Regions from separate parts of the Paenibacillus sp. S-38 genome, predicted to be linked through region 3. Evidence: a T-box and tRNA genes for the amino acid it is inferred to sense, from the RefSeq annotation. Region 3 holds a T-box; the other regions hold tRNA genes.
What was found. A T-box is a leader RNA that pairs with one kind of tRNA and senses whether it is charged. The one in region 3 lies ahead of ileS (isoleucine--tRNA ligase), so its partner is inferred to be a tRNA-Ile.

Region 1: it has a tRNA-Ile gene. The T-box ahead of ileS (isoleucine--tRNA ligase) is inferred to sense a tRNA for this amino acid. The anticodon was not compared.
Region 2: it has a tRNA-Ile gene. The T-box ahead of ileS (isoleucine--tRNA ligase) is inferred to sense a tRNA for this amino acid. The anticodon was not compared.
Region 4: it has a tRNA-Ile gene. The T-box ahead of ileS (isoleucine--tRNA ligase) is inferred to sense a tRNA for this amino acid. The anticodon was not compared.

The regions. Positions count from the first base shown of each region.
Region 1 is NZ_CP187970.1:5,737,467-5,745,228, reverse strand. Features, by position in the region: gene ACP26L_RS25305 (hypothetical protein) at 1-1,186, shown strand, start outside; gene ACP26L_RS25300 (2'-5' RNA ligase family protein) at 1,400-1,912, opposite strand; gene ACP26L_RS25295 (phosphatidylglycerophosphatase A family protein) at 2,072-2,623, shown strand; gene ACP26L_RS25290 (hypothetical protein) at 2,769-2,933, shown strand; tRNA gene ACP26L_RS25285 (tRNA-Met) at 3,010-3,086, shown strand; tRNA gene ACP26L_RS25280 (tRNA-Ile) at 3,108-3,181, shown strand; gene ACP26L_RS25275 (methyl-accepting chemotaxis protein) at 3,473-5,185, opposite strand; gene ACP26L_RS25270 (phosphotransferase family protein) at 5,390-6,295, opposite strand; gene ACP26L_RS25265 (YitT family protein) at 6,578-7,447, shown strand.
Region 2 is NZ_CP187970.1:7,469-15,230, reverse strand. Features, by position in the region: rRNA gene ACP26L_RS00065 (23S ribosomal RNA) at 1-2,440, opposite strand, end outside; tRNA gene ACP26L_RS00060 (tRNA-Ala) at 2,658-2,733, opposite strand; tRNA gene ACP26L_RS00055 (tRNA-Ile) at 2,755-2,831, opposite strand; rRNA gene rrf (5S ribosomal RNA) at 2,878-2,994, opposite strand; rRNA gene ACP26L_RS00045 (16S ribosomal RNA) at 3,125-4,661, opposite strand; gene ACP26L_RS00040 (HD-GYP domain-containing protein) at 4,955-6,025, opposite strand; gene gyrA (DNA gyrase subunit A) at 6,169-7,762, opposite strand, start outside.
Region 3 is NZ_CP187970.1:3,733,340-3,741,101, forward strand. Features, by position in the region: gene ald (alanine dehydrogenase) at 1-88, opposite strand, end outside; gene ACP26L_RS17235 (PucR family transcriptional regulator) at 212-1,456, opposite strand; gene ACP26L_RS17240 (amino acid permease) at 1,700-3,115, shown strand; gene ACP26L_RS17245 (class I SAM-dependent methyltransferase) at 3,482-4,237, shown strand; gene ACP26L_RS17250 (hypothetical protein) at 4,329-4,571, opposite strand; gene ACP26L_RS17255 (arylamine N-acetyltransferase family protein) at 4,797-5,654, shown strand; T-box leader at 5,778-6,032, shown strand; gene ileS (isoleucine--tRNA ligase) at 6,098-7,762, shown strand, end outside.
Region 4 is NZ_CP187970.1:1,097,785-1,105,546, forward strand. Features, by position in the region: gene thiS (sulfur carrier protein ThiS) at 33-233, shown strand; gene ACP26L_RS05130 (thiazole synthase) at 263-1,036, shown strand; rRNA gene ACP26L_RS05135 (16S ribosomal RNA) at 1,417-2,953, shown strand; rRNA gene rrf (5S ribosomal RNA) at 3,084-3,200, shown strand; tRNA gene ACP26L_RS05145 (tRNA-Ile) at 3,239-3,315, shown strand; tRNA gene ACP26L_RS05150 (tRNA-Ala) at 3,335-3,410, shown strand; rRNA gene ACP26L_RS05155 (23S ribosomal RNA) at 3,606-6,526, shown strand; tRNA gene ACP26L_RS05160 (tRNA-Asn) at 6,694-6,769, shown strand; tRNA gene ACP26L_RS05165 (tRNA-Ser) at 6,776-6,864, shown strand; tRNA gene ACP26L_RS05170 (tRNA-Glu) at 6,904-6,975, shown strand; tRNA gene ACP26L_RS05175 (tRNA-Val) at 6,988-7,063, shown strand; tRNA gene ACP26L_RS05180 (tRNA-Met) at 7,079-7,155, shown strand; tRNA gene ACP26L_RS05185 (tRNA-Asp) at 7,169-7,245, shown strand; tRNA gene ACP26L_RS05190 (tRNA-Phe) at 7,292-7,367, shown strand; tRNA gene ACP26L_RS05195 (tRNA-Thr) at 7,372-7,447, shown strand; tRNA gene ACP26L_RS05200 (tRNA-Tyr) at 7,461-7,546, shown strand; tRNA gene ACP26L_RS05205 (tRNA-Trp) at 7,555-7,625, shown strand; tRNA gene ACP26L_RS05210 (tRNA-His) at 7,639-7,714, shown strand; tRNA gene ACP26L_RS05215 (tRNA-Gln) at 7,739-7,762, shown strand, end outside.

The DNA of each region.
Region 1 (7,762 bases), 2.0 Mb from region 3:
CGTCATTGACGGCAGGAATGAAGAGAAGGTGTTCTCCGGCTCCCGTGTGGAGCAGGGAACCTTGTCCCTGCAGCCGAAGGAAGAGAAGTACATCCATTTCGCCATCCCAACGGATCAGGATACGGTGCTTACTTCGCTGAACGTGCTGACGCAGGAGCAGTTCGGCGGAGCGGCAGCGGCCTCTGACGCCTCGGCTTCGACGGCTGCGGCGGCCTCGGCAGGCTCGTCCGCCGGTACGGATGCCGGTGCGAGCGGCACCGATGCGGCGGCCTCCGGCGTGGATGCCGGTGCTGCAAGTGCTGCAAGTGCGGGGACAGCAGCTGCTGTGAACACGGCCCGCAGCGGCTACTATGTGGGCCGGCTGAACATTCTGCTGCCGGCCGGGCCGACGGATACGAAATTTGTGCCGTACAATATCGGCGACGTCATGCAGTTTGACAAGCGCAGCGAGCTGATCCCGGCGGAGCTGGATGTGTCGGTGGCCCAGTTCGATATGTTCGAGAACACGGAAGAAGGCGCGAAGACCGTAACCGCGAAGTTCAAGGTGTACAACAAGAGCGATAAGCCGGTGGCGGTGCCTGCTTTCCAGGCCGATCTTGTCAGCAGTGACGGATACGAGTACAGCGGGGCGAGACAGAAGATTTCTACAGCCCAAATTCTTCCGAAGTCGGCGATTACGGTTAGTTATTCTTATGCCGTACCGCTGTCCGAGCCGGGTACGGGGCTGGGCGTGAAGGTACAGGATATGAAGCTGGCGGCGCCTTACAAAACGACCATTGCGGCTTATAAACTTCCGCTTCAACCGTCGGGTGATATCAACCAGACGATAGTGGCATATCCTTTTGAAATTAAATTCAAGTCACTGAATCTGTCTCACACCTTCAGTGCCGAGGGATATGTTTACAGTGCCAAGCCGAACTTGGAACTGAAGCGTCAGGATCTCGTGCAGCTTGATGCAAGCTCCACAGGCTTGATGTTCGAGCTTTATGACGCCCTTGGCAACTTCATCGGATCGGCTACCAAACCGTTCGTCGGGGAAGGTCGTCTGCTTCCAGGAGAGAATAAATTTACTTTCAGCGGCGTAAGCCCGCAGGGAGTTTTCCCACTTATCGTCAAAGTGTACGAAACCTTCACGACCGAAAACGGCGGCGTGGCGAAGCGTCTTGTAGGTGTTCAAAAGCAATAATTCATAGCAGTAAACTAAGTACTTATAGATTCATCATTCCAGCAGAGCCGGTCCAAAGGGACCGGCTTTTTGGTCGGTTCATGTCAGCATAGACCGGGAGTTCGGGGGCTTGCCAAATCGGGAGGCTGAGAATCATCCGGAATTAGGGTTGCATGATGATCAGCACACAAAAATCCGCCCCTTCCAGGGCGGATTCCAAGGAATACTATTATCTTATGAGAGCACAAACTCGCTGACCGTCTTCCACACGCCGTTCTGCTCCTGGCGCAGCAGGGCAAACCGGTCAATCGTGCACTGGAGGTCGAGTGTCCTATTCTTCAGGCTCGATAGGACATCGTGGAGCTCATCGTCGCCAAGCTCCTGGGCAACCGTAAGATGGGGCGTATACAGGTAAGGCTTCTCCGGTACGGGCCGCGGCAGACCTTGGGAGATCGCCTCGTGGAGCCGGCGCAGCGGCTCGGGGTCGGAGAGGGCCATATAGATTACATTGCTGGCCGGATAGAAGCTGGAGAACCGGTTGAAGTGGAGCTGGAACGGCTGCCAAGCACCGGCGATGGAATGGAGAACCGCTACCGCATCATTCAGCTGTTCGTGCGTCCACTCCTGTTTTTCGTACACCGTGAGATGCGGACGGATCAGAAAATCACGGGGATCATATCGTTTGCGCAGCGGAGCCGCGACCTCGGCAATCTCTTGAGACGGAAATACGGCGATACCATAGAACATGGGATTCCCTCCTTTTATTTATTATAACGCCTGCTGGGCAGCCATTCCAAGGGAAAAACCTTCCGTGGAAAAAGATGTCCCGTTTCCCTGCACGAGCCTAATGCAAGCGTTATCATCGTATGTTATAATGAACGCATTCCGGTATAAGGGGCGATCTCCATGAAACGTCAGGTTCACAGCATCGAAGTTAAAACCGCCGTCTATCAGAAGCTGGAAGAGCGCGGAGTCACCATAGAAGACATAGCTGAGATCGTTCGGGAAATGCAGCTGCCTTACCAGCCCAGCCTGACATTGGAGGAGTGCGTGGAATCCGTGCACGCGGTGCTGAAGAAGCGTGAGCTCCAGCATGCCATACTGGTCGGGATCGAACTGGACGTCCTAGCCGAGAAAGGGCTGCTGACGGAGCCAATCCAGTCGATTATCGAATCGGATGAAGGCCTGTTCGGGTGTGACGAAACGCTGGCGCTCGGATCGGTATTCGGCTATGGCAGCATAGCCGTCACCACCTTCGGCCACCTTGACAAGCATAAGATCGGCATCATCAAGCGGCTCGATACCAAGAACGGCAAGCAGATTCATACCTTCCTCGACGACCTCGTCGCGGCCATCGCATCCTCCGCTTCCTCCCGTATTGCGCATCACCAGAGGGATCTCGCAGAGAAGGAAGGCGTAGTGGCCTACATTGCGGGGCCGGAGGAGAACGCAAGCTGACGGTGAAAGGTACACTGGAATCATCGTATCATCATACTTCTACATTACACCATACGAAGAAGCTTCTCTCCCAAATAAGGAAGCTTCTTTTTGGTTATGCTAAGAGCAGGAATTCATCAACGGCTGGCAAGCGGAGTGTGAATCAATGAACTGGATCTATTGGGTGAAATTATATGACAGCAAGTTTCAGGCCGGCTGTCTGGCCAAACGGATGGAAGAGGACTGGTGGATCTACGGGTATGAATGCCCGAGCGAGGTTCAGGTATTCCGTTCACGCAAAGGGCGGTTTGGCGTCCGGTATACGGTATAAATTTATACTTGACTCAGGAGTTTGGCATGGTGTATAGTTAATCCTGTCGCCATAAAGCAATGGATATTTTTACTGGCGCGGGGTGGAGCAGCCCGGTAGCTCGTCGGGCTCATAACCCGAAGGCCGCAGGTTCAAATCCTGCCCCCGCAACCAAACTTCCTGCCTCCATTTTGTGGGCCCTTAGCTCAGTTGGTTAGAGCGGTCGGCTCATAACCGATTGGTCGGGGGTTCGAGTCCCTCAGGGCCCATAGGCGCGAAACCCTTAATGTATAAGGGTTTTTTCTCTTTTATGGCCTTGTTGTTTTTGCTACCGAATGTAAGAAGGCGGCATAACGCTGAGAAATGATATGAAAGCGCCCTGACCGAAAATGGTGGGGCGCTTTTTGTGCGTTAACGTATCTTGATCGTACCAGGGCCCTCTTCGCCTCAGTTCAACACAAAAAGCCCAAGCCTGCGCTTGAGCTTTTCGGTCTGATTGCCATTTGAACCAGCCGGTTCCCTTGAACCGCGTGATCGCTTTGCTCCAGTTGTTTGAAGAGTTAAATCTTAAACTGGCTCACGATTTTTTGTAGATCATCGGCTAAGCCGGCAAGTGCCTGTGCGGACGAAGAGATTTCCTGCATCGAAGCGAGTTGCTCTTCAGTTGCCGCCGAGATGTTCTGCGTTATGGAAGCCGACTTATGGGCAACACCCCGAACATCATCGATAGATGTATTTACGTTAGTGGCGCCGCCGGCCAATTTTTTCAGCGCTTCAGAAATGCCTTCGATCTGTGTAACGACACCGCTGACGGCTTGGTCAATCTTTTGGAACGAGCTGCCTGCATGATTCACGACGTTCAGACCGGCATTCACTTCTTGCGAGGCCTTCTCCATCGTCTGCAGCGTAAGCCCTGTATCCTGCTGAATCAGCTGAATCAGACGGGAAATTTGTTCAGTCGATTGATTAGATTGCTCCGCAAGCTTCCTTACTTCTCCCGCAACAACAGCAAAGCCTTTGCCATGTTCGCCGGCCCGTGCTGCTTCAATCGCAGCATTGAGAGCGAGCAGATTCGTCTGGGCTGATATGCCGGAGATCACATTCGTAATTTGCTCGATTTCGTTGGAACGCTCATTGAGCGATTTTACGGCGTCGAACAGGCTGTTTACATTGGCGTAGATTGAATTCATCTGAGTCGTCACTTCCAAAATGGCTTGGTTGCCTTCGGATGACATCTGGGACGCGTGCAGGACGTCGTGCTTCATTTTCTCCGTATTATCCGTGATGGTCTGCGTGTAACCGGTCATATCCGTGATGGCTGAAGAACTGTCCTCGACTTTTTCCACCTGCAGCTCGGTTCCGGCAGCGAGCTCTTGAATCGTTGTCGCGATGTGCTCGGACGCCTGGCTGTTCTGCTCGGCGCTGGCGCTCAGTTCCTCGGACGTGGAGGCTACAATGTGGGATGAGGATTGAACCGTACCAAAGATCGATTGCAGCTTAGCCGTCATATTGTTGAAGGAAGTAGTAAGCTCACCGATCTCATCTTTGGAACGGTAGCTGCCTTTTACCGTAAAGTCACCGTTTTCCGCTTCGGTTAAGAGGGCCTTCACCTCTCTTACTGGTTTGACAATCATACGCGTAATCACGAAGCTCAGGATGACTAGAATAAGGATGGCTGCGATGCCAGTATAAAAGACTTGGCTCTGCGTGCGTCCTTTGCTTTCTTGGTTGGCTGTATTGATTCCACCGGCGTCTTCAATTTTCATCTTCTGCAGCTGCTTTAACGTATCATTCACAAGTTTGCGATTGGCTTCGACCGATTCTGCGTAAATGGCGTAGGCTTCCGCATTCTTGTTCTGATCGGCCAAAGCAATGACTCGATTTCTGCTCTCCGTCAATGCTTGGGCATGCTTTTTATATTCGGCAATGAGGGTCCTTTGCTCTTCACGTAAATTCGTCGACTCCAACTGTTGAATCATTCCGTCAATCTCGTCCCAGGCGGATGTGATCTCCTCAATCAATTCCTGATTCCGGGCAGGATCCGTAGTGGTCATCAGCTCAAGCGTATAGGCGTCGCTTGCCCGCGCGTTGACCCGGATCTGCATAACCGTATTGAGCGGCAGCAGGTTCTGCTGATACATAATCTCGGAATTCTCGGCCATCTTAGTAATATTCGCTAATCCCAAGTATCCTACATATCCAAGAGCAATCACGCTTACGGTTAAGATAATCATGAGTTTTTTAAAAATGTTAAGGTTCTTTAGCAGTTTCATCATGATGCCACCTTTTTATTTTATTAGGTCTATCCAGCTAAGTATATCGGCAGAAACATGCGAAAGTTGAAGTCAGTCATTCTGGAAGAAGTTCTCTTCGAAGAACCATCTTACAGACGGCCCTTTTCGTTTGTTCGGAAATAAAAAAAGAAGACGGCCCATGGCGATGGGTCCGTCTCTAAGAAGCCAACAAGAAAGCCCTGTTTAAAATTGGCTTTCCTGTATGGAATGGTTTAGTTGGTTCAGACTGATCTGGATGTATGTTTGATCTTTCTGAGTAAAACCTATCAGCAGCCCTGTTAAAGGTACTGTAAATTGGTAAAAACGGGCTCTTTGAACGAATGTCCCGTTTACATCCCCTTTATAATGCTGCAGCAGCTGATACATAAATGATTCTCCCAGCCTGATATATCCAAAGTCCATAGCAGGGTCTCCAAATTTTAAACCCAAATCGATGATACCTTTAAATTGATAAGATTTTGGATCAATAATAATATGATCCTTTTTCATGTCACCATTGATAAAACAGGGCTGGAACTGAAAATTCCGGTCATCATTGAGAAAGCTTTCATAAAGCCAAGCAATCCATTGATTTTGTCTATGTTCTAAATAGGGACATACGTATTTGATTATTGTTTTGTAATGCTGTTTCCAATGAAATTTAAAATATTCCGATTTTGATAGTTCGATTGGAAAGTAGGCGCTGCCAGGAAATAAATGAATTCCATACAGTACGGTAGCCACATGTTTAGAGATACTGGATAGTTTATCTTCAGGTACTTGAGTGGAGAGAGGGGGCTTGAGTTGATCTCCCACTATCATAGGGTAACTTACATAAGGGATAGGGTCATTTTCAATGATGTCATACTGAGGAATATGAGGGACCCAATTTATTAATCGAGGCATGATGAGCTGTTCAAGCAGTATGTGATGATGAGCATCCTTATGTCCTTCTTTGGGGAAGCGAAAGACCCTTGGATCGGGTCCATCCTTGTCGATGATCATGACATCATTTGCTGAACCGGTAGTATTCAGGTCGAAGGGTTTATTTTCAATAAGATGCGGATGCTTTTGTTTTATGATGCTTATTACTTTCTCGATATGGGACATGAGTTCCCCCCCTACCCATTTCAACTCACAAGCTGGATACGGCTAATGGTTACAATAAGGTATGCATTCGGTTTGCAAATTGAATAGATAGGAGTACAAGGACGGTCGAAATGGACTTTTTCAATCTTAACGAATACGAACAACAGTCTGCAGAGGCAGAACGGTTCAATCGATTAAGCAATGGAATGTGATATTTGTATAGATATCAGGTAAAATTAACCGAGGGTTCGCTGAACGATGATAAAGAATGCGGGTCTATTGAAAACGAAATGAGGTCAAAGGATGAAGACAGAACACAAACGAGCTGCTTTAGTAGTAAAGGTTTTGCGGGGACTAGCGGTAATCCTCGGTGGATTCATCACTGCCTACGGACTTGAGGCCGTCTTGATTCCAAACAACGTATCCGACGGCGGTGTTACAGGTTTAAGCATCGTTGGATTCGAGCTTACCGGATTGCCGCTAGGACTGTTAATCGCGGTTCTTAATATTCCGTTTATATTTCTAGGATACAAGCAAATCGGAAAAAGCTTTGCATTTTATTCTGTGATCGGTATTGCTTCTCTGGCCGTCGGCACGGTTGTTCTGCATCATATCTCGCCTATAATTGAAGGAGATACACTTCTGGTAACCGTTGTCGGAGGGATTATTATCGGTTTTGGCATGGGTTTGGCATTACGGAATGGCGGCGCATTGGATGGGATCGATATGTTAGCCGTACTGCTTTCTCGAAAATTGCCTTTCGGTACAAGTGATCTCATCCTATTCCTCAATATGTTTGTGTTCATCGTCGTCTCGACTGTATTCGGTCTTCAAGGGGCTCTGATGTCGGCTATTGCGTATTACATAGCTTCTAAAGTGATTCATATCGTTGAAGAAGGATTAAGCGGCGCCAAAACGTTTAAGATTATCACCAAACATCCTGAAGTCATGGTTGAGACCATTCGGGACCGCTTAGGGCGCGGTGCTACATATAATCTCGTGCAAGGCGGATACTCCAACGAGCAGTTCAAAGAAATTACCTGCGTCATTAACCGGCTGGAAGAAAGCAAAATGAAAGAAATCATTTATGAGATTGACTCGAGTGCCTTTGTTATGGTGTACGATGTTGCCGAAGTAAAGGGCGGAAGCTTCAAGAAACAAGACATTCACTAAAGAAGCATGGCGGTCCTGCAGCTCCACAGCGGTAGGGCGCAGCTCTAAAAATTTACAATGGGCTAACCTTATGGGAATGAGTATCTTGACCGATAATTTAGTTAAACAGTAAAACCATTTGCCATCACAAATGTAGAGATACCTTCATGAGGTACTCCTATCCCGATCTCTGGCAATGAACTACGAGGTGAAGTCAACCATGGCCGGCTGGATCTATTTTCTATCGCTCCTTAGTTTTTTGATTCCGATTGGTTTCTTTTTTATATAGCGGTAGAGATATGTTGGCGCAATCACACGATACTGAGCAGGCTGTCT
Region 2 (7,762 bases), 3.7 Mb from region 3:
CCATTCGGTACCACCGGATCACTAAGCCCGACTTTCGTCCCTGCTCGACCTGTTTGTCTCGCAGTCAAGCTCCCTTATGCCTTTGCACTCTTCGAATGATTTCCAACCATTCTGAGGGAACCTTGGGGCGCCTCCGTTACGCTTTAGGAGGCGACCGCCCCAGTCAAACTGCCCACCTGACACTGTCCCCGCACCGGATCACGGTACCAGGTTAGAACTCCGATACGATCAGGGTGGTATCCCAACGGCGCCTCCACCCAAGCTGGCGCTCAGGCTTCTCAGGCTCCCACCTATCCTGTACAGATCGTACCAAAGTCCAATATCAAGCTGCAGTAAAGCTCCATGGGGTCTTTCCGTCTTGTCGCGGGTAACCTGCATCTTCACAGGTATTAAAATTTCACCGGATCTCTCGTCGAGACAGCGCCCAAGTCGTTACGCCATTCGTGCGGGTCAGAATTTACCTGACAAGGAATTTCGCTACCTTAGGACCGTTATAGTTACGGCCGCCGTTTACTGGGGCTTCGGTTCACAGCTTCGGGTTACCCCTAACCGCTCCCCTTAACCTTCCAGCACCGGGCAGGCGTCAGCCCGTATACTTCGCCTTGCGGCTTCGCACAGACCTGTGTTTTTGCTAAACAGTCGCTTGGGCCTTTTCACTGCGGCCCCCTCGGGCTATTCACCCTACCGAGGCACCCCTTCTCCCGAAGTTACGGGGTCATTTTGCCGAGTTCCTTAACGAGAGTTCTTCCGCGCGCCTTAGCATGCTCTGCTCGCCTACCTGTGTCGGTTTGCGGTACGGGCACCTTCTCCCTGGCTAGAGGCTTTTCTTGGCAGCCTGAACTCATGACCTTCGGTACTTAAGTTTCCCTCCCCATCACAGCTCAGCCTTACGATGTGCGGATTTGCCTGCACATCAGCCTCACTGCTTGGACGAGCATCCATCAGCTCGCGTCACTATCCTTCTGCGTCACCCCATTGCTCATAACGGTTCACGGTGGTACAGGAATTTCAACCTGTTGTCCTTCGACTACGCCTTTCGGCCTCGCCTTAGGTCCCGACTTACCCTGAGCGGACGAGCCTTCCTCAGGAACCCTTAGGCTTTCGGCGGATCAGATTCTCACTGATCTTTTCGTTACTCATACCGGCATTCTCACTTGTATGCAGTCCAGCTGTCCTCACGATCAACCTTCAACCCGCATACAACGCTCCCCTACCCCAGGATATCATAGATATCTAGTCATAGCTTCGGTGGTGTGTTTAGCCCCGTTACATTTTCGGCGCAGAGTCACTCGACCAGTGAGCTATTACGCACTCTTTCAATGGTGGCTGCTTCTAAGCCAACATCCTGGTTGTCTGTGCAACTCCACATCCTTTCCCACTTAACACACACTTGGGGACCTTAGCTGATGATCTGGGCTGTTTCCCTCTTGACAATGGATCTTAGCACTCACTGTCTGACTCCCGGGCATCACGTTTGCGGCATTCAGAGTTTGACTGGACTTGGTAACCCTTGGCGGGCCCCGCACCCAATCAGTGCTTTACCTCCGCAACGCTAACCCGAGGCTAGCCCTAAAGCTATTTCGGGGAGAACCAGCTATCTCCGAGTTCGATTGGAATTTCTCCGCTACCCCCACCTCATCCCCGAATTTTTCAACATTCGTGGGTTCGGGCCTCCAGTGCGTGTTACCGCACCTTCACCCTGGACAGGGGTAGATCACACGGTTTCGGGTCTACGTCCACGTACTCATTCGCCCTATTCAGACTCGCTTTCGCTGCGGCTGCGGCTTCTCACCTTAACCTCGCACGGGAACGTAACTCGCCGGTTCATTCTACAAAAGGCACGCCATCACCCATGAACGGGCTCTGACTTCTTGTAAGCACACGGTTTCAGGTTCTTTTTCACTCCGCTCCCGCGGTTCTTTTCACCTTTCCCTCACGGTACTGCTTCACTATCGGTCACCAGGGAGTATTTAGCCTTGGCAGATGGTCCTGCCGGTTTCCCACGAGGTTTCACGTGTCTCGCGGTACTCAGGATCCGTCTAGGGTGTTCGCAGAATTTCGGTTACGGGGCTTTTACCCACTCTGGCCGGCCTTTCCAGACCTGTTCGCCTACTCTGCTTAACCCACATTGACGTCCTACAACCCCAAGGAGCAAGCTCCTTGGTTTGGGCTTCTCCGCTTTCGCTCGCCGCTACTGACGGAATCACTATTGTTTTCTTTTCCTGAGGGTACTTAGATGTTTCAGTTCCCCTCGTCTGCCTCCGATGCAGCTATGTATTCACTGCATGGTACATGCGAATTACCACATGTGGGTTTCCCCATTCGGACATCCCCGGATCAAAGCCTGCTTACGGCTCCCCGAGGCGTTATCGTTGTTCGCCACGTCCTTCTTCGGCTCCTGGTGCCTAGGCATCCTCCGTGTGCTCTTAATAGCTTAACCAAGTCGCTCGATGATTTTATTTTGCGTTCCGTTGAGCTTCGCTCAAAGGTCACTACCAAAATAAAACATCCCGCTAGGCAGCTAATAAAAAACATTAGATACTTCAGCTAGTTTGTTTCGTATATCCAGTTTTCAAGGAACAAACGATAATGCTGTCGACTTTTGCGGCGACAAAAAGGATTCTACCACAAAATTCTAGGCATTTCAAGAAGAAATTTGGTGGAGCCAAGCGGGATCGAACCGCTGACCTCCTGCTTGCAAGGCAGGCGCTCTCCCAGCTGAGCTATGGCCCCATGGGAATGTATAAAATTATATGGTGGGCCCTAGTGGACTCGAACCACCGACCTCACCCTTATCAGGGGTGCGCTCTAACCAGCTGAGCTAAGGGCCCGTATCAAGATATGGTTTCATAACAAAAGCCCACCCAAGGTGGGCTTGCTTGGCGACGTTCTACTCTCCCAGGACCCTGCGGTCCAAGTACCATCGACGCTGGAAGGCTTAACGTTCGTGTTCGGGATGGGTACGCGTGGTTCCCTTCCGCCATCATCACCAAACGAAAGAATATCTTGTTGAAAGGTATTGCACCTTTCAAAACTGAACACGAGTGAGTGTCCCGCTTGCGCGGCTTTTGCAGCTTGCGCTGCCGATTTGATCCGGCCATCTTCATGGCCATGATCTCCATAGAAAGGAGGTGATCCAGCCGCACCTTCCGATACGGCTACCTTGTTACGACTTCACCCCAATCATCTACCCCACCTTCGACGGCTGGCCCCCTTGCGGGTTACCCCACCGGCTTCGGGTGTTGTAAACTCTCGTGGTGTGACGGGCGGTGTGTACAAGACCCGGGAACGTATTCACCGCGGCATGCTGATCCGCGATTACTAGCAATTCCGACTTCATGCAGGCGAGTTGCAGCCTGCAATCCGAACTGAGACCGGCTTCTAAGGATTCGCTCCATCTCGCGACTTCGCTTCCCGTTGTACCGGCCATTGTAGTACGTGTGTAGCCCAGGTCATAAGGGGCATGATGATTTGACGTCATCCCCACCTTCCTCCGGTTTGTCACCGGCAGTCACTCTAGAGTGCCCAACTTAATGCTGGCAACTAAAGTCAAGGGTTGCGCTCGTTGCGGGACTTAACCCAACATCTCACGACACGAGCTGACGACAACCATGCACCACCTGTCACCTCTGTCCCGAAGGAGGACCCTATCTCTAGGGCTTTCAGAGGGATGTCAAGACCTGGTAAGGTTCTTCGCGTTGCTTCGAATTAAACCACATACTCCACTGCTTGTGCGGGTCCCCGTCAATTCCTTTGAGTTTCACTCTTGCGAGCGTACTCCCCAGGCGGAGTGCTTATTGTGTTTACTTCGGCACCAAGGGTATCGAAACCCCTAACACCTAGCACTCATCGTTTACGGCGTGGACTACCAGGGTATCTAATCCTGTTTGCTCCCCACGCTTTCGCGCCTCAGCGTCAGTTACAGTCCAGAAAGCCGCCTTCGCCACTGGTGTTCCTCCACATCTCTACGCATTTCACCGCTACACGTGGAATTCCGCTTTCCTCTCCTGCACTCAAGTCTTCCAGTTTCCGGTGCGAACCGGGGTTGAGCCCCGGGCTTAAACACCAGACTTAAAAAACCGCCTGCGCGCGCTTTACGCCCAATAATTCCGGACAACGCTTGCCCCCTACGTATTACCGCGGCTGCTGGCACGTAGTTAGCCGGGGCTTTCTTCTCAGGTACCGTCATTCGCAGAGCAGTTACTCTCCACGACATTCTTCCCTGGCAACAGAGCTTTACGATCCGAAAACCTTCATCACTCACGCGGCGTTGCTCCGTCAGGCTTGCGCCCATTGCGGAAGATTCCCTACTGCTGCCTCCCGTAGGAGTCTGGGCCGTGTCTCAGTCCCAGTGTGGCCGATCACCCTCTCAGGTCGGCTACGCATCGTCGCCTTGGTGGGCCATTACCCCGCCAACTAGCTAATGCGCCGCAGGCCCATCCGTAAGCCACAGGTTACCCCGTGTTTCATGATTCCGGCATGCACCGAAACCAGCTATCCGGTCTTAGCTACCGTTTCCGGTAGTTATCCCGATCTTACAGGCAGGTTGCCTACGTGTTACTCACCCGTCCGCCGCTAAGCACCGAAGTGCTCCGCTCGACTTGCATGTATTAGGCACGCCGCCAGCGTTCGTCCTGAGCCAGGATCAAACTCTCCATTAAAGAAAAGCTGATGACTCATTTTGAAGCTTGGCAGAAACTCATCGCTGAGTCTCTATATTTAACACTCACTCGTTGTTCAGTTTTCAAAGGGCAATGTCATGTTTGTTTTCGCCACCTGTTCAGCGGCGACTTGATCAATATATCACAGCAGCCTACTGTAATGCAAGAGTTTTTTTGAAAATTCATAAAGCAATCTGAAAAACTAATAAAAAGAAGTCCCCGCTCCTAATAAACGAAGACTCCTCTATTTCTGTAAAGTACGGATATTTTTTGGTTTGCTCTTATCTGAGTTTTTAAGAAGAAAGCACATCCAAAATGTATAGATTCCGTTCCACCGTCAAATTGATAATGCTCCCGTTTACGTTAACCCAGGGCCTTGTAGGATTCGAGCGGTCAGAGAATACAATCTCGCCGGAGCGCCCGTCGTTCAGCTTAACCAGTGTACCGTTGTGGAACGAAGTTACCTTCTGAATAAAGGTCTGGACGATCGCAGGGTCCAGTTTGCCGAACGATTCCTGGAGCAGCTCTTCAAGCACCAAGTACCGTGACTTGGCCCTCTTATGAAACCGGTCAGACGTCATGGCATGGAACATGTCGGTAACGGCAACAATCTTCGCATAGAGATGAATCTTATCACCCGTAATTCCAAGCGGATATCCCGTGCCGTCCTCACGTTCATGATGCTGCAGTGCACAAAGCTTAACCCCTTCGTTGATCGCTGCAACGCCTTTTAGAATATTGTAACCGAGGATCGTATGCTTCTTCATTCCTTCAAGCTCCGCAGATGTAAGTGCATCCGGTTTGAACAGAATGGAGGCATCCAACTTTGCGTTTCCGATATCATGCAAAAGCCCCGCCAATGCGATGGGAATTAAATCCTTGGCCGCGCAGCCATGCCATCTAGCCAATTGAAAGGAGGTAAGTCCCACCATAATGCTGTTATGGTACATATAGTCTGTCAGCTGAAACAGACGCGGGCTGAAGGTGAGTACGTTGTATTGGTCAATATGGCGAATCAACCCCTCGAGTGCCGTCCGGATCTCTAAAATTGGAGGAGCTTGTCCACCGGGGCCCACACTATCAAATATCTGTCTGAGCAAGCGGAGCATCTTATCGTATTGTTCCTGGAAGTTCGATGTAACGGCTTCCGGCTTATCTGAGACTGCCGGAGACTCCTGTGCAGCTTCCTTCCCTCCGTTCTTTGACTCTATCTCAACGGAAGAAATAAGGAATGCCTGCAAAATTTCCATATCCCTGCCAGAGATCACTTTTCCCTTAGGAAAGAGAACCTGATTTCTCTTCGTCACTACATTCTCACTAATTCTGTCGCCGTACTTTAATTGGGAAACAGGGACGGGTGCCATAAAAATCCCTCTCTTTGCCTTCAGTATGCAAGCTCTTGCAGTATAGGCCCACTTCCGCAAAACCAAGACCGGAGACCTACGTAAACCCATTATAAATCAAAAAGAATGGGGATGTAAGCCCCATTCTTCTCGGATACTATTGGTTATTCTTCAGCGGGTTCATCCAAGCCTTCTTCCGTATCTTGAATCTCTCCGGCTTCTTCGCCTTCCAGATCTTCCCCGGAATCTTCGCTCTTCTCCACCCGAGCTAAGGTAGACACTTCATCTTCCTCCCGGATGTTGATCAAGCGAACCCCCTGTGTGTTGCGTCCCATCAAGGAGATACCGGACATGCTTGTCCGGATCACCGTACCGAAAGCGGTAATGATCATGAGATCTTCCTCTTCCTGCACGACTTTCAAGCCCACTACGGGTCCGTTCTTGGACGTCACGTTCAGGGTCTTGATCCCCTTACCTCCGCGTGACTGAAGACGGTATTCCGATACCGGAGTACGCTTGCCGAATCCCTTCGAGGTAACGATTAGAACGCTGTTATCCTGGTGGACGACGTCCATATCGATCACATGGTCTTCTTCATCCAGCTGGATCCCTTTAACCCCCGTAGCCGAGCGGCCCATCGGGCGCACTTCGTTCTCCGGGAAGTGGATTGACATGCCTTGTGCCGTCCCCATAATGATAGACTGGTTGCCGTCGGTTAACCGCACACCAATCAGGTCATCATCTTCGCGCAGCGTGATCGCAATCAAACCGCCTTTGCGGATGTTGCTGTAATCGTCCAGCGAAGTCTTCTTCACAAGTCCTTTCTTCGATGCAAAGAACAGGTACTTGTCCGAATCAAAGGCTTCCACCGGAATGACCGCATTTATCGTCTCCCCCTGTTCGATCTGAATCAGGTTGATGATCGGCGTTCCTCTGGCCGTACGGCTGAGATCTGGAATCTCATACGCCTTCAAGCGGTAAACCTTGCCTTTGTTCGTAAAGAACAGCAGGTAGTGGTGAGTGTTCGTGACAAAGAGGTGTTCCACAAAGTCTTTATCCTTCGTGTCCATGCCCATAATCCCTTTGCCGCCGCGGCGCTGACTGCGGTATGTCGTCACAGGCAGACGCTTGATGTAGCCGGTATGGGTAATGGTGATGACAACGTCACTCTGAGGAATGAGATCTTCATCTTCGATGCTTTCCTCGCCGATGGTAATCTCCGAACGCCGGTCATCTCCGAACTTCTCTTTGATTTCATTAAGCTCATTGCTGATAATTTCCAGCACAAGCTGCTCATCGGCCAGAATGGCTTTATACTCGGCGATTTTCTTAAGCAGCTCGGCATACTCTTCCTCGATCTTCTGGCGCTCCAACCCGGTGAGACGCTGCAAACGCATGTCCAGAATCGCCTGCGCCTGATCGAAGCTGAGCCCGAACCGGGTCATGAGGCCTTCTCTGGCCTCCTCCGTCGTGCGGGAGGCACGGATTAACGCGATGACCTCATCGAGATGGTCAAGTGCAATACGAAGGCCTTCAAGAATATGGGCACGTGCTTCCGCCTTGCGCAGCTCAAATTCGGTTCTCCGGCGGATGACTTCCTTCTGGTGCTCCAGGTAGTGGAAGAGGACATCCCGAAGATTCAGCACCTTCGGCTCGCCATTCACCAAGGCCAGCATAATAATGCCGAAATTGGACTGCATGGCGGTTTGTTTGTACAAATTATTCAAAACGACATTCGGATTGACATCTCTGCGCAGC
Region 3 (7,762 bases):
CATCCTTTACGAAGGCAAGTACCCCGGCAGGGGTGAGAGCGACACGGTTTTCGTTGTTCTTGATTTCTCTAGGTACTCCGATGATCATGGCTGGCGGCCTCCTTAAGGGGTGGAAATGAACTTAAGGTCAGTATAGTGGGGAACCGCTATAGACGCATTGTGAGGATCGGAGAATTTGGAAAGTCCTGTTTGTGTGTTGTACACAAAGCTGTCATGCCTTGAGAGAACGGAGCTTCTCGGTCTTGAGATCTAGATACAGGGTGACCTTCTGGTCCATGCTGCCGAGATCGATTCCGCCGATCTCGGCGATCCGCTTCAGCCGGTAAGCGAGCGAATTCGCATGAATGTGGAGCCGCTCCGCGGCTTCCTTCAAGTTACTGTCGCACGAAAGATAGGCTTCGAGCGTCTCGAGCAGGGAGCCGTGATGCTCCCGGTCATAGGCCCGCAGCTTCTCGAGGCTCGGGTTCTTGTACCGGGCCGCTCCGTTATGCTCGTCGAACAACGGCAGCCAGCGGTAGAAGCCGAGGTCCCGATAGAACACCATATGGGAGGTTTCCTGCGGAAACCGGGACCGGAGCCCGAGGACGGTCTGTGCCTCGCGGTAGCTTTGCTCGAGCAGGCTGTAGTCGTCGTACACAAGTCCCCCGCCCGCGATATACGGGCCCAGCGGACTGCGTTCCTGCAGCAGGCGGCCGAGCTGGGCCAGCGCTTCCTGCGGCTCGCGAAGAGCATGCGTGTCACGGCATTCCGCGAGAACAATCAGCTGATGGCGGTGCAGAACGAACAGCGGGAACCGGGTGCGTCCTGCGGCGGACAGCAGGTAGGGGATCTCGCCGGAGAGCTTCTCGGGCAGCTCCCGCTCGAACTGCAGGATGGCCGCCGCAAAGGAAGGGGGGAGCGCGACCTGCAGCCGGGCCGCCTTCTCGGCCGCCGCGGCGTGGGAACGGAGATGTCCGGTCAGCAGCTGCCAGAAGAAGTCCTGCAGGCTCTCCTGCTCCCGCCGGCGCTGGGTCTGCTGCTTGAGCAGCTTCGTCCGGGCGGCTCCTACGCCCCGCAGCAGCTGCTCAAGGTCCTCCTCTGTGAGAGAACGGCTCTCTTCGATCACCCAGATATGCCCAAGCACGGTGCCGTTCTGGCGGATGGACACGGCCACGCGCGGTCCGAGGCCGATCTCGGCCATGCCGGGAATCCGCACGGGATCGTCACTTTCCATGAGTCGGGTGAGGATGCCTTCCTTCCACAGGTAGGCGAGCACGTGGTCCGGCACCCTGCGGGAGATGATCGTGGCGATGCGCGCCGGGTCGGTGCCCGGGGTGTGGGAGCTGTAAGCGAGCAGGCGGAAGCTCGCGTCTTCGATCGTTACCGGACAGCGGAGCACCTCGCTGACCGCGTCAGCCAGTTCTTCCAGCGAGTCGAAGCTCCGCTGGTACCATAGTTCTTCAGAAGGAATGGGCATACGGATCAAGCAACCTTTGTATGTATAATGGGTCTGGATTTTTACTCTAGTATTATAGTGGATTTCGGGTAGATGCACATCCTTATCTTCCAGGAGCTTCGTGATTTGACACAAAGAGCACGGCTGATGTTTTGGTTAATCCACAAAGAGGAGGGGGGCTGCCTGTGGTAATATCCATATCGTCAGGGAGTAACCGCTTTCAATTGATTACATAATCATCTCAAGTTCAAGGAGGAGAAGTCTATGAAACAAGGCCAAACAACCGAGCTGCAGCGCGGTCTGGAGCAGCGGCATATCACGCTGATGTCGCTCGGGGCGGCGATCGGGGTGGGATTGTTCCTCGGCTCAGCCTCGGCCATCAAGCTGGCGGGGCCCGGCATTCTGCTGGCTTACGGCCTGGCGGGCCTGGTGATGTTCTTCATCATGCGGGCCCTGGGAGAGATGGCGATCCACCAGCCGGTCGCAGGCTCGTTCGCAAGGTACGCCCGGGAGTACATCTCTCCGGTATTCGGCTATCTCACAGGCTGGAATTACTGGTTCCTGTGGATCGTCACCTGTATGGCCGAGATCACGGCCGTGGGTATCTATATGGAGTACTGGTTCCCAGGTACGCCGCGCTGGATATGGGCGCTGGCGGCGCTGATCATCATGTCGGCCGTCAATCTCATCGCCGTCAAGGCGTACGGCGAATTCGAGTTCTGGTTCGCTCTGATCAAGATCCTCACCATTGTGTTCATGATTGTCACGGGCCTTGGCGTCATTCTCTTCGGCTTCGGCAGCGGAGGGGTGGCTGTGGGAATCAGCAATCTTTGGTCGCACGGGGGCTTCTTCCCTAACGGGATAAGCGGGGTCCTGATGTCGCTGCAGATGGTGTTCTTCGCATATCTCGGCATCGAGATGATCGGCGTCACGGCCGGCGAGGTGCAGAACCCGCGCAAGACGCTGTCCAAAGCAATCGATACTGTCTTCTGGCGCATTCTTATCTTCTATGTAGGCGCGCTGTTCGTGATCATGTCCATCTATCCGTGGAATGAGATCGGCCAGCAGGGCAGCCCGTTCGTGCTCCTCTTCGGGAAGCTGGGCATCGGGGCGGCCGCCGGCATCATCAACTTCGTCGTCCTGACGGCCGCCTTATCCTCCTGCAACAGCGGCATCTTCAGCACCGGGCGCATGCTCTTCAACCTGGCGCGCCAAGGCGAAGCGCCATCCCGCTTCGGGCGGCTGTCTGGCAGCGGTGTTCCGGGCTATGCGGTCCTTGCTTCGGCGGCGGCCCTGCTGGCCGGCGTCGTGCTCAACTACATCGTGCCGGAAAAAGTGTTCGTCTGGGTCACCAGCATCTCCACCTTCGGGGCGATCTGGACGTGGGCGATGATTCTCATCTCGCAGATCCGGTTCCGCAGAAGGCTGCCGCAGCAGGAGATCGGAGGGCTCTTTTACCGGATGCCGTTGTTCCCACTGGCCTCCTATGTCTGTCTCGCCTTCCTGTTCTTCGTCGTATGCCTCATGGGGTATTTCCCCGAGACGCGGATTGCCCTGGCGGTGGGTCCGCTGTTCCTGGTGCTCATGGCCGGCATCTATTACGCAAAGGGGTATCACCGGACGGCGGCGGCAGACGTTCCGGCTGCAGCGGATCCGAATCTGCATCCGGTTAGTAAGTGAGCCGAAGCGGTGAAGCACCGCGTTGCACGGCGGCTCGAATGACGGAATAATCAGGATAACTTTTCCAGAATGAGGTGAAGCGGATGATCCTCTGCCATGTTCGAAGTAGCTAGCTGCCGGGCTGGGTAACACGCGTGCCAGCCGCCGAGGGGGAAGTCTGCCCTTCGGCACCATGCAGCTCTTGCTTCGAACAGGCGCCGGGCGGTTTCAGCCGAGCGGGGATGGGTCACGCAGGATGAGCCAAGGTGCTTGGGGGTTCGCTCCGGGTTTCTTTATGCCGTAAGGTCATAAGGGAGCCGGCAGGAGGGGCCGAACAGCCCTTGGCTCTTTCATTTGTTCACCACTTTGGAAGGGATGGTTCTGAGCATGACAAAAGAGAATGAGGACGAGAATGCCTTTTATGACTTGGTAGGGAGAGGGAACGGCTGGGATTTCAGCGGGGTACGGTGCCGGACGGAAGGCCAGCCTCCGGACTTGTACGGGGATGCGGCACGGTATATGGGGCCGGCTTGCCTTATGCTGGACATCGGGACCGGCGGGGGGGAGGCCGTGCTTCGGGTCGCGGATAACGTGCGCCTGCTCGTGGGGATTGACCGATCCGCAGGTATGATCGAACAGGCGAAGCGCAGCCTGGAACGGACGCTGGAGCTCCCGGCCCGTTTCGTGCGGATGGATGCGAACAAGCTGGAGTTTCCGGAGTCTTTCTTCGACCTGGTCACGTGCCGGCACTCCCCTTTCTCTGCGAAGGAAGTCTACCGAGTGCTTGCCCCGGGGGGCGTCTTCCTGACCCAGCAGGTCGGGGAAGAGGACAAACGCAGCCTGAAGGCTTTCTTCGGGCGGGGACAGCACGGGGGAGCGGCTCCCGGAACGCTCCTGCGCAGATGCTTGGGGGAGCTGCACGAGGCCGGCTTCACGAAGATCGAGTGGGAGGAGTCGGACACCGCAGAATATTACGAGCAGTACGAGGATCTGCTCTTTCTCCTGCTCCACACGCCGATTCTCCCGGATTTCAGGAAGCGGGACGGCGATGCCGAGCGGCTCAGGCAGTATGTGGAGCGGTACCGAACCCCGCAGGGCATTCCGGCGAATGCCGCCCGCTTTATTATTAAGGCCGTAAAATAACCAACCCAAAAAAGCAGAAGCGGTGCCGAATCCCGGCCAGCTTCTGCTTTTTTTTCTTTGTTCGTATAGCGCACGCAGCCGTCTCATCGGCTTATTGATCCTCCAGCGAGGATACGCCGCCCACGCGGACCCGGAACTCGCATTCGCTTCGCGAATAGGTAACCCCGTTAATCGTCACGCTGCCCGGTGTGAACCGTTCGATAATGCCCCCATCCTCGACCCGTACCGGAATATCGTCGGCCGTTCGCTCCCATACCGAGACGCGGAGCTGGAAGAGAGAGGCGGCGAACAGCTCTGTCTCCGTGTTCAGTGCCCTCGACTCGGACATCTCCATCTCACCTCACCCCCCTTATTCTACAGAGTAAGCGGCAATCAATCCACCTGCCATTAGGAAAGGTATGTAGACGAGCCCGATTTATGATGCTTTTCTGAAGAAGAGGTGAGACTTCGATGAAATCTGGTAAGGAATGGGAGTGCATGTGATACAATGGTGGAAAATGCCTGCCGCTCCCGCATCCGATGCCGGAGATGGGGAGGCGAATAAGAGGGGGAAGCTTAGATGCTGAACAGCGGCGAGATCCGCGCTTACCTGTCGAGGCTGGGGATTCCCGGAGTACAGCCGCCGACCTTATCCTATCTGTTTGAGCTTCACCGGGCCCACGTGGAGAAAATCCCATGGCAGACGGTCGATATTGTCGCCGGCCGTCCGGCCTCCATCGACCCCGCCTCTTCGGTCAGGCTCATGACCACCGGCCGCAGCGGGTACTGCTTTCACCTGAACGGCGCGTTCAGTACACTGCTTCTCTCGCTCGGGTATCAGGTGTCCCGGCACCGGGCGGGCGTTCAGCCCTTGGGGCAGGAGCCGCGGATCAATTCATTTCACCTTGGCCTTACGGTCACGCTGCCGGAGGAGCCGCAGCAGCGCTGGATCGTGGATGCGGGGCTCGGGGATATGCCCTGGGAGCCGCTCCCGCTCCTCGCAGGTGAGTATCCGCAGGGACCGCTGCGCTACCGGGTGACGGATTCCCAGGTGGCAGGCGGAGGCTGGAGGCTGGAGCACGATCCTTCCGCTTCCTTCGCGGGCGTGGATGTGGCCCCCGAGGTGGAGCAGGACCTTACCGTGTTCGAGCCCAAGCATGTGTACTACTCCACCTCGCCGGAGTCCCCGTGGATCAACCTGTTCCTGGTCCGTCACCGGCACGCCGAGGGGGCGAACGAGGTGCGCGGCTGCATCTGGAGCCGGAGGGATCATGAGGGGGAAGTGAAGACGGAGCTCCGCACCAAAGCGCAGTGGCTGGAGGTGCTGGGCGATGTGTTCGGCGAGCATCTGGTGCACTACAGCGCCCTGGAGCGAGAGGAGCTCTGGAAGCGGGTGTATGGGATTCACGAAGCGTGGAAGCGGTCCAAAGGGCTGTGAAGCCGGCCGGCCGTGCAGGCAAAAAGGTGTGCTTCGAGCCTGGGGAGCCCGAGTGGATTTTTTGCAGATTTATTTGACAATGGGAGTAGAGTGGTGTAAAAAGGAAATAACTGAATGATCTGACTACATTCAATGACGAGAAAGAGTACGCTGAATCCCTTGATCCCCAGAGAGTTGGCCCTGCGCTGAAAGCCAACGTTCAAGACTCAGCCGAAGATCCTCTCCGAGAAGGAAGGCTGAAGAAGCAGAAGTAAGCCGACCCGGGATCCCGCCGTTACAAGGGACGCGTATGATGGTACGCAGGAAGTGTGCTGAAGGTCGGTGCGTCCGATGCTTCAGAACAAGGGTGGTAGAGCGAGATGGAATCTCGTCCCTTAGGGGGCGGGATTTTTTTGTTTTTACAGCCTTTGTCCAAATCAACGGGAGTGGAGTGAGGAAGCGCCATGAGACAAGTCGACGTGAAAGAAAAAGCAAGAACCCGAGAGCTGCGGATCCTGGAGCAGTGGAAGCAACGCGGTACGTTCCAAAGCTCCATCGATAACCGGTTAGGCAGGCCGAACTTCGTGTTCTACGAGGGTCCGCCCACCGCCAATGGCAAGCCGCATATCGGGCACGTGCTCGGGCGCGTGATCAAGGATTTCATCGGCCGTTACAAAACGATGTCCGGGTACCGTGTCATCCGCAAAGCCGGCTGGGATACCCACGGCCTCCCCGTGGAGCTGGGCGTGGAGAAGCAGCTCGGCATCTCCGGCAAACAAGCCATCGAGCAGTACGGCGTCGCCGAATTCGTCGAGAAATGCAAGAGCAGCGTATTCGAATACGAGAAGCAGTGGAGGGAGCTGACCGAAGCCATCGCTTATTGGACCGACATGGAGCATCCCTATGTCACGCTGACCAACCCTTATATCGAGAGTGTGTGGCATCTGCTGTCTGAGATCCACCGGAAGGGACTGCTCTACAAAGGCCACCGGGTCAGCCCTTACTGCCCCGACTGTCAGACGACGCTGAGCTCGCATGAAGTGGCGCAGGGCTACGAAGAGGTCAAGGATCTGAGTGCGACGGTGAAGTTCAAAAGCAGGGAAGAAGACGTGATCTTCCTGGCCTGGACGACGACCCCCTGGACCCTCCCGGCCAACGCGGCACTCGCGCTGAACAAGGATTTGGACTATGTCAAAGCCAGACAAAACGGCAGCGTATACGTGCTGGCGGGCAGCCTTGTGGAGCAGGTGCTCCAAGAGGATTATGAGATTCTGTCGACTCATAAAGGAGCGGAGTTCGTGGGCACGGCTTATGAGCCTCCTTTTGGCTATATCGAGGTGAACGGGGGGCATATCGTCGTCGACGCGGACTACGTCAGCGATACGAGCGGTACCGGGATCGTGCACATCGCCCCGGCGCATGGGGAAGACGATTACCGTACGTGCCGCCAGCATGGTGTGGAATTCGTTAATGTCGTTAACCTGGCGGGCCGGTATACCGATTCGGTCACCGATTTCGCCGGCCGCTTCGTCAAGGACTGCGATGTGGATATCGTGAAGAGCCTGGCGGAGCGCGGTCTGCTGTATGCCAAGGAGCGGTACCAGCACAGCTATCCCTTCTGCTGGCGCTGCAAGTCACCCCTGCTCTACTATGCGATGGAGAGCTGGTTTATCAAGACCACGGCGGTCAAGGAGCAGCTGATCGAGAACAACCGCAAAGTGGAGTGGTATCCTTCCCATATCCGCGAAGGGCGCTTCGGCAAGTTTCTGGAGGAGCTTGTGGACTGGAACATCAGCCGGAACCGGTATTGGGGAACGCCGCTCAACATTTGGCAGTGCCGGGATTGCGGAGCCGAGTATGCGCCGGGCAGCCTGCAGGATCTGCGCGAGCGGTCCACCGCGCCTGTCGCGGACAGCCTGGAGCTGCATAAGCCTTACGTGGACGAGGTTCACCTGCGCTGCTCCTGCGGGGGCACTATGGACCGGACGCCGGAAGTGATCGACGTGTGGTTCGACAGCGGCTCGATGCCGTTCGCCCAGTACCATTATCCCTTTGGCGACTCCAAGCTGTTCGGTGAGCAGTATCCTGCGGATATGATCTGCGAGGGCATTGACCAGACGCGGGGCTGG
Region 4 (7,762 bases), 2.6 Mb from region 3:
TTGTCCGGCTACGGCCAAAGGGGGGTGAAGCAGTGAATCTGATTGTAAACGGGGAATCGAGAGAAGTAGAGGGCGCGGCGACGGTTGCGGAGCTGCTGTCCGCATTTAAGCTGCAGAACAAGATTCTGGTGGTTGAATTGAACCGCGAGATTGTAGACCGCAGCCGATACGAGGAAGCCAAGCTGAACGACGGCGACCGAATTGAGATTGTCCACTTTGTCGGCGGGGGCTGACAGACTGACCAGTACAGGGGGAAATGAACATGAATGAAACATTGAAGATTGGACCTTATGAATTTAGATCGAGATTGCTGCTGGGCACAGGTAAATTTAATGATCTGGGGGTGCAGAGCAGGGCGGTGCAGGCATCTGGGGCGGAAGTCCTAACCTTTGCGATTCGTCGTCTGCCCATCGATAACCCGGATGCACCGAACTTTTTGGAAACACTGGAGCTTAAAAACTTCACTCTGCTGCCGAATACGGCGGGGGCTTATTCGGTCGAAGAGGCTGTCCGGATCGCGCGGCTTGCCAAGGCGACCGGATTATGCGACATGATTAAGGTGGAAGTGATCGGTGATCCGCGTACGCTGCTTCCCGACCCTGTCGGAACCTTGGAGGCGACCAAGATCCTGGTAGAGGAAGGTTTTATTGTTCTTCCGTATACTTCCGATGACCCTATTCTGGCACGCAAACTTCAGGAGGCGGGAGCGGCCGCTGTCATGCCCGGTGCTTCCCCGATCGGTTCCGGCCAAGGCATCATCAACCCTAACTATCTGCGCTTTATCATTGAGGAAGCCAAGGTACCCGTTATTGTAGATGCAGGTATTGGAGGACCGGCGGATGCTGCTCTTGCCATGGAGCTCGGAGCGGATGGGGTTCTGCTCAACACTGCTGTAGCAGGGGCGGAGGATCCGGTATTGATGGCGGAAGCCTTTAAGCTTGCAGTAGAAGCGGGACGCAAAGGGTTTCTCGCAGGGCGGATTCCGAAGAAGCGCTATGCTTCGGCCAGCAGCCCTGAGATTGGAATGATTGAGTAGAACAAGGGAATGATAACGAATATCGGCCGTGTATGGGAGTCCATCGCGGCTTATCTTTTTTTGTTTACAAAAGCTTGACATCTAAAAACGGGATATGATAAATTAACTCTCGCCGCTTCAAACGGCTTGTCCGAGTGAGTGAAGGTAAGCCGCAAGCCAAAAATAATTTCTAAAAAAAGCTTGCATTTGAATAGGCAACTGTGATACATTATAAAAGTCGCCGCTAAACGAGGTGACAGCAAACGACAAAACTTCAAATGTTTGTAAATGAGGATTTGTTGTAGGTTTGCCCTTTGAAAACTGAACAACGAGTGAGTGTTAAATATAGAGACTCAGCGATGAGTTTCTGCCAAGCTTCAAAATGAGTCATCAGCTTTTCTTTAATGGAGAGTTTGATCCTGGCTCAGGACGAACGCTGGCGGCGTGCCTAATACATGCAAGTCGAGCGGAGCACTTCGGTGCTTAGCGGCGGACGGGTGAGTAACACGTAGGCAACCTGCCTGTAAGATCGGGATAACTACCGGAAACGGTAGCTAAGACCGGATAGCTGGTTTCGGTGCATGCCGGAATCATGAAACACGGGGCAACCTGTGGCTTACGGATGGGCCTGCGGCGCATTAGCTAGTTGGCGGGGTAATGGCCCACCAAGGCGACGATGCGTAGCCGACCTGAGAGGGTGATCGGCCACACTGGGACTGAGACACGGCCCAGACTCCTACGGGAGGCAGCAGTAGGGAATCTTCCGCAATGGGCGCAAGCCTGACGGAGCAACGCCGCGTGAGTGATGAAGGTTTTCGGATCGTAAAGCTCTGTTGCCAGGGAAGAATGTCGTGGAGAGTAACTGCTCTGCGAATGACGGTACCTGAGAAGAAAGCCCCGGCTAACTACGTGCCAGCAGCCGCGGTAATACGTAGGGGGCAAGCGTTGTCCGGAATTATTGGGCGTAAAGCGCGCGCAGGCGGTTTTTTAAGTCTGGTGTTTAAGCCCGGGGCTCAACCCCGGTTCGCACCGGAAACTGGAAGACTTGAGTGCAGGAGAGGAAAGCGGAATTCCACGTGTAGCGGTGAAATGCGTAGAGATGTGGAGGAACACCAGTGGCGAAGGCGGCTTTCTGGACTGTAACTGACGCTGAGGCGCGAAAGCGTGGGGAGCAAACAGGATTAGATACCCTGGTAGTCCACGCCGTAAACGATGAGTGCTAGGTGTTAGGGGTTTCGATACCCTTGGTGCCGAAGTAAACACAATAAGCACTCCGCCTGGGGAGTACGCTCGCAAGAGTGAAACTCAAAGGAATTGACGGGGACCCGCACAAGCAGTGGAGTATGTGGTTTAATTCGAAGCAACGCGAAGAACCTTACCAGGTCTTGACATCCCTCTGAAAGCCCTAGAGATAGGGTCCTCCTTCGGGACAGAGGAGACAGGTGGTGCATGGTTGTCGTCAGCTCGTGTCGTGAGATGTTGGGTTAAGTCCCGCAACGAGCGCAACCCTTGACTTTAGTTGCCAGCATTAAGTTGGGCACTCTAGAGTGACTGCCGGTGACAAACCGGAGGAAGGTGGGGATGACGTCAAATCATCATGCCCCTTATGACCTGGGCTACACACGTACTACAATGGCCGGTACAACGGGAAGCGAAGTCGCGAGATGGAGCGAATCCTTAGAAGCCGGTCTCAGTTCGGATTGCAGGCTGCAACTCGCCTGCATGAAGTCGGAATTGCTAGTAATCGCGGATCAGCATGCCGCGGTGAATACGTTCCCGGGTCTTGTACACACCGCCCGTCACACCACGAGAGTTTACAACACCCGAAGCCGGTGGGGTAACCCGCAAGGGGGCCAGCCGTCGAAGGTGGGGTAGATGATTGGGGTGAAGTCGTAACAAGGTAGCCGTATCGGAAGGTGCGGCTGGATCACCTCCTTTCTATGGAGATCATGGCCATGAAGATGGCCGGATCAAATCGGCAGCGCAAGCTGCATCAACCGCGTATGCGGGACACTCACTCGTGTTCAGTTTTGAAAGGTGCAATACCTTTCAACAAGATATTCTTTCGTTTGGTGATGATGGCGGAAGGGAACCACGCGTACCCATCCCGAACACGAACGTTAAGCCTTCCAGCGTCGATGGTACTTGGACCGCAGGGTCCTGGGAGAGTAGAACGTCGCCAAGCGAACCCATTCATTTGGGTTTGAATATCTTTTTTTCTATGGGCCCTTAGCTCAGCTGGTTAGAGCGCACCCCTGATAAGGGTGAGGTCGGTGGTTCGAGTCCACTAGGGCCCACCATATAATTATATATTGCCATGGGGCCATAGCTCAGCTGGGAGAGCGCCTGCCTTGCAAGCAGGAGGTCAGCGGTTCGATCCCGCTTGGCTCCACCATTTTAATGCTCTACAATCCACCACGGTCGATGCCGTGATGAATTGCAATATTGTTCCTTGAAAACTGGATATACGAAACAAACTAGCTGAAGTAATCTAATGTTTTATCTTTATAGCTGCTAGCGATGTATTTCGTTTTTGGAAGCGACCTTTATGCGAAGCATAACGGAGCGCAAAACGAAACTACGAGCATTTGGTTAAGCTATTAAGAGCACACGGAGGATGCCTAGGCACCAGGAGCCGAAGAAGGACGTGGCGAACAACGATAATGCCTCGGGGAGCCGTAAGCAGGCTTTGATCCGGGGATGTCCGAATGGGGAAACCCACATGTGGTAATTCGCATGTACCATGCAGTGAATACATAGCTGCATCGGAGGCAGACGAGGGGAACTGAAACATCTAAGTACCCTCAGGAAAAGAAAACAATAGTGATTCCGTCAGTAGCGGCGAGCGAAAGCGGAGAAGCCCAAACCAAGGAGCTTGCTCCTTGGGGTTGTAGGACGTCAATGTGGGTTAAGCAGAGTAGGCGAACAGGTCTGGAAAGGCCGGCCAGAGTGGGTAAAAGCCCCGTAACCGAAATTCTGCGAACACCCTAGACGGATCCTGAGTACCGCGAGACACGTGAAACCTCGTGGGAAACCGGCAGGACCATCTGCCAAGGCTAAATACTCCCTGGTGACCGATAGTGAAGCAGTACCGTGAGGGAAAGGTGAAAAGAACCGCGGGAGCGGAGTGAAAAAGAACCTGAAACCGTGTGCTTACAAGAAGTCAGAGCTCGTTAATGAGTGATGGCGTGCCTTTTGTAGAATGAACCGGCGAGTTACGTTCCCGTGCGAGGTTAAGGTGAGAAGCCGCAGCCGCAGCGAAAGCGAGTCTGAATAGGGCGAATGAGTACGTGGACGTAGACCCGAAACCGTGTGATCTACCCCTGTCCAGGGTGAAGGTGCGGTAACACGCACTGGAGGCCCGAACCCACGAATGTTGAAAAATTCGGGGATGAGGTGGGGGTAGCGGAGAAATTCCAATCGAACTCGGAGATAGCTGGTTCTCCCCGAAATAGCTTTAGGGCTAGCCTCGGGTTAGCGTTGCGGAGGTAAAGCACTGATTGGGTGCGGGGCCCGCCAAGGGTTACCAAGTCCAGTCAAACTCTGAATGCCGCAAACGTGATGCCCGGGAGTCAGACAGTGAGTGCTAAGATCCATTGTCAAGAGGGAAACAGCCCAGATCATCAGCTAAGGTCCCCAAGTGTGTGTTAAGTGGGAAAGGATGTGGAGTTGCACAGACAACCAGGATGTTGGCTTAGAAGCAGCCACCATTGAAAGAGTGCGTAATAGCTCACTGGTCGAGTGACTCTGCGCCGAAAATGTAACGGGGCTAAACACACCACCGAAGCTATGACTAGATATCTATGATATCCTGGGGTAGGGGAGCGTTGTATGCGGGTTGAAGGTTGATCGTGAGGACAGCTGGACTGCATACAAGTGAGAATGCCGGTATGAGTAACGAAAAGATCAGTGAGAATCTGATCCGCCGAAAGCCTAAGGGTTCCTGAGGAAGGCTCGTCCGCTCAGGGTAAGTCGGGACCTAAGGCGAGGCCGAAAGGCGTAGTCGAAGGACAACAGGTTGAAATTCCTGTACCACCGTGAACCGTTATGAGCGATGGGGTGACGCAGAAGGATAGTGACGCGAGCTGATGGATGCTCGTCCAAGCAGTGAGGCTGATGTGCAGGCAAATCCGCGCATCGTAAGGCTGAGCTGTGATGGGGAGGGAAACTTAAGTACCGAAGGTCATGAGTTCAGGCTGCCAAGAAAAGCCTCTAGCCAGGGAGAAGGTGCCCGTACCGCAAACCGACACAGGTAGGCGAGCAGAGCATGCTAAGGCGCGCGGAAGAACTCTCGTTAAGGAACTCGGCAAAATGACCCCGTAACTTCGGGAGAAGGGGTGCCTCGGTAGGGTGAATAGCCCGAGGGGGCCGCAGTGAAAAGGCCCAAGCGACTGTTTAGCAAAAACACAGGTCTGTGCGAAGCCGCAAGGCGAAGTATACGGGCTGACGCCTGCCCGGTGCTGGAAGGTTAAGGGGAGCGGTTAGGGGTAACCCGAAGCTGTGAACCGAAGCCCCAGTAAACGGCGGCCGTAACTATAACGGTCCTAAGGTAGCGAAATTCCTTGTCAGGTAAATTCTGACCCGCACGAATGGCGTAACGACTTGGGCGCTGTCTCGACGAGAGATCCGGTGAAATTTTAATACCTGTGAAGATGCAGGTTACCCGCGACAAGACGGAAAGACCCCATGGAGCTTTACTGCAGCTTGATATTGGACTTTGGTACGATCTGTACAGGATAGGTGGGAGCCTGAGAAGCCTGAGCGCCAGCTTGGGTGGAGGCGCCGTTGGGATACCACCCTGATCGTATCGGAGTTCTAACCTGGTACCGTGATCCGGTGCGGGGACAGTGTCAGGTGGGCAGTTTGACTGGGGCGGTCGCCTCCTAAAGCGTAACGGAGGCGCCCCAAGGTTCCCTCAGAATGGTTGGAAATCATTCGAAGAGTGCAAAGGCATAAGGGAGCTTGACTGCGAGACAAACAGGTCGAGCAGGGACGAAAGTCGGGCTTAGTGATCCGGTGGTACCGAATGGAAGGGCCATCGCTCAACGGATAAAAGCTACCCTGGGGATAACAGGCTTATCTCCCCCAAGAGTCCACATCGACGGGGAGGTTTGGCACCTCGATGTCGGCTCATCGCATCCTGGGGCTGAAGTAGGTCCCAAGGGTTGGGCTGTTCGCCCATTAAAGCGGTACGCGAGCTGGGTTCAGAACGTCGTGAGACAGTTCGGTCCCTATCTGTCGCGGGCGCAGGAAATTTGAGAGGAGCTGTCCTTAGTACGAGAGGACCGGGATGGACGTACCGCTGGTGTACCAGTTGTTCCGCCAGGAGCACGGCTGGATAGCCAAGTACGGACGGGATAAGCGCTGAAAGCATCTAAGCGTGAAGCCCCCCTCAAGATGAGATTTCCCAGTATGTAAGACCCCTTGTAGACGACGAGGTTGATAGGTTCGGGGTGGAAGCGCGGCAACGTGTGGAGCTGACGAATACTAATCGGTCGAGGGCTTATCCACAAGCTTCCGCAAGGAAGCGGCAGCAGTAATGTAGATGTTAGGTTTTTAGCTAGCGAGTGAGGATATATCATAGTGACCTTTGTGCGAAAGCACAACGGAACGCAAAATGATATACCCGAACGACCGTTTCGTATCCAGTTTTCAAGGTGCAAGCCTTGATCAGTTATTCCCTGATAGCTCAGTTGGTAGAGCACTCGACTGTTAATCGAGTTGTCACAGGTTCGAGTCCTGTTCGGGGAGCCATTTCTTGGAGAGGTGTCCGAGCTGGCCGAAGGAGCACGATTGGAAATCGTGTAGGCGTCACAAGCGTCTCGAGGGTTCGAATCCCTCTCTCTCCGTAGCATTACCTTTAGGTTTATTGCAATTACCATTGGTTCGGCCCGTTGGTCAAGGGGTTAAGACACCTCCCTTTCACGGAGGTAACAGGGGTTCGAATCCCCTACGGGTCATCTTTATCCCATGGAGGCTTAGCTCAGCTGGGAGAGCATCTGCCTTACAAGCAGAGGGTCGGCGGTTCGATCCCGTCAGCCTCCACCATAATGATTTTACTGACGCGGGGTGGAGCAGCCCGGTAGCTCGTCGGGCTCATAACCCGAAGGCCGCAGGTTCAAATCCTGCCCCCGCAACCAATTTTCCTAGTGTGGAGCCGTGGTGTAGAGGCCTAACATGCCTGCCTGTCACGCAGGAGACCGCGGGTTCGAATCCCGTCGGCTCCGCCATTTACTTTTCTCGTGAAGTAAGATATAATGCTGTTATGTTTTAGAAGGCTCGGTAGCTCAGTCGGTAGAGCAGAGGACTGAAAATCCTCGTGTCGGCGGTTCGATTCCGTCCCGAGCCACCATTATGCCGCTGTAGCTCAATTGGTAGAGCAACTGACTTGTAATCAGTAGGTTGGGGGTTCAAGTCCTCTCGGCGGCACCATGTAATTTCATACGGAGGCTTAGCGAAGTGGCCAAACGCAGCAGACTGTAAATCTGTTCTCGTACGAGTTCGGTGGTTCGAATCCATCAGCCTCCACCAGTTTTTATAGGGGCATAGTTTAAAGGTAGAACAAAGGTCTCCAAAACCTTTGGTGTGGGTTCGATTCCTGCTGCCCCTGTTTTCCTGCCATGGCGGTCGTGGCGAAGTGGTTAACGCACCGGTTTGTGGATCCGGCATTCGAGGGTTCAATTCCCTTCGACCGCCCCATATCTTTTGAAAGAATTCAAGCATTGGGGATTAGCCAAGCGGTAAGGC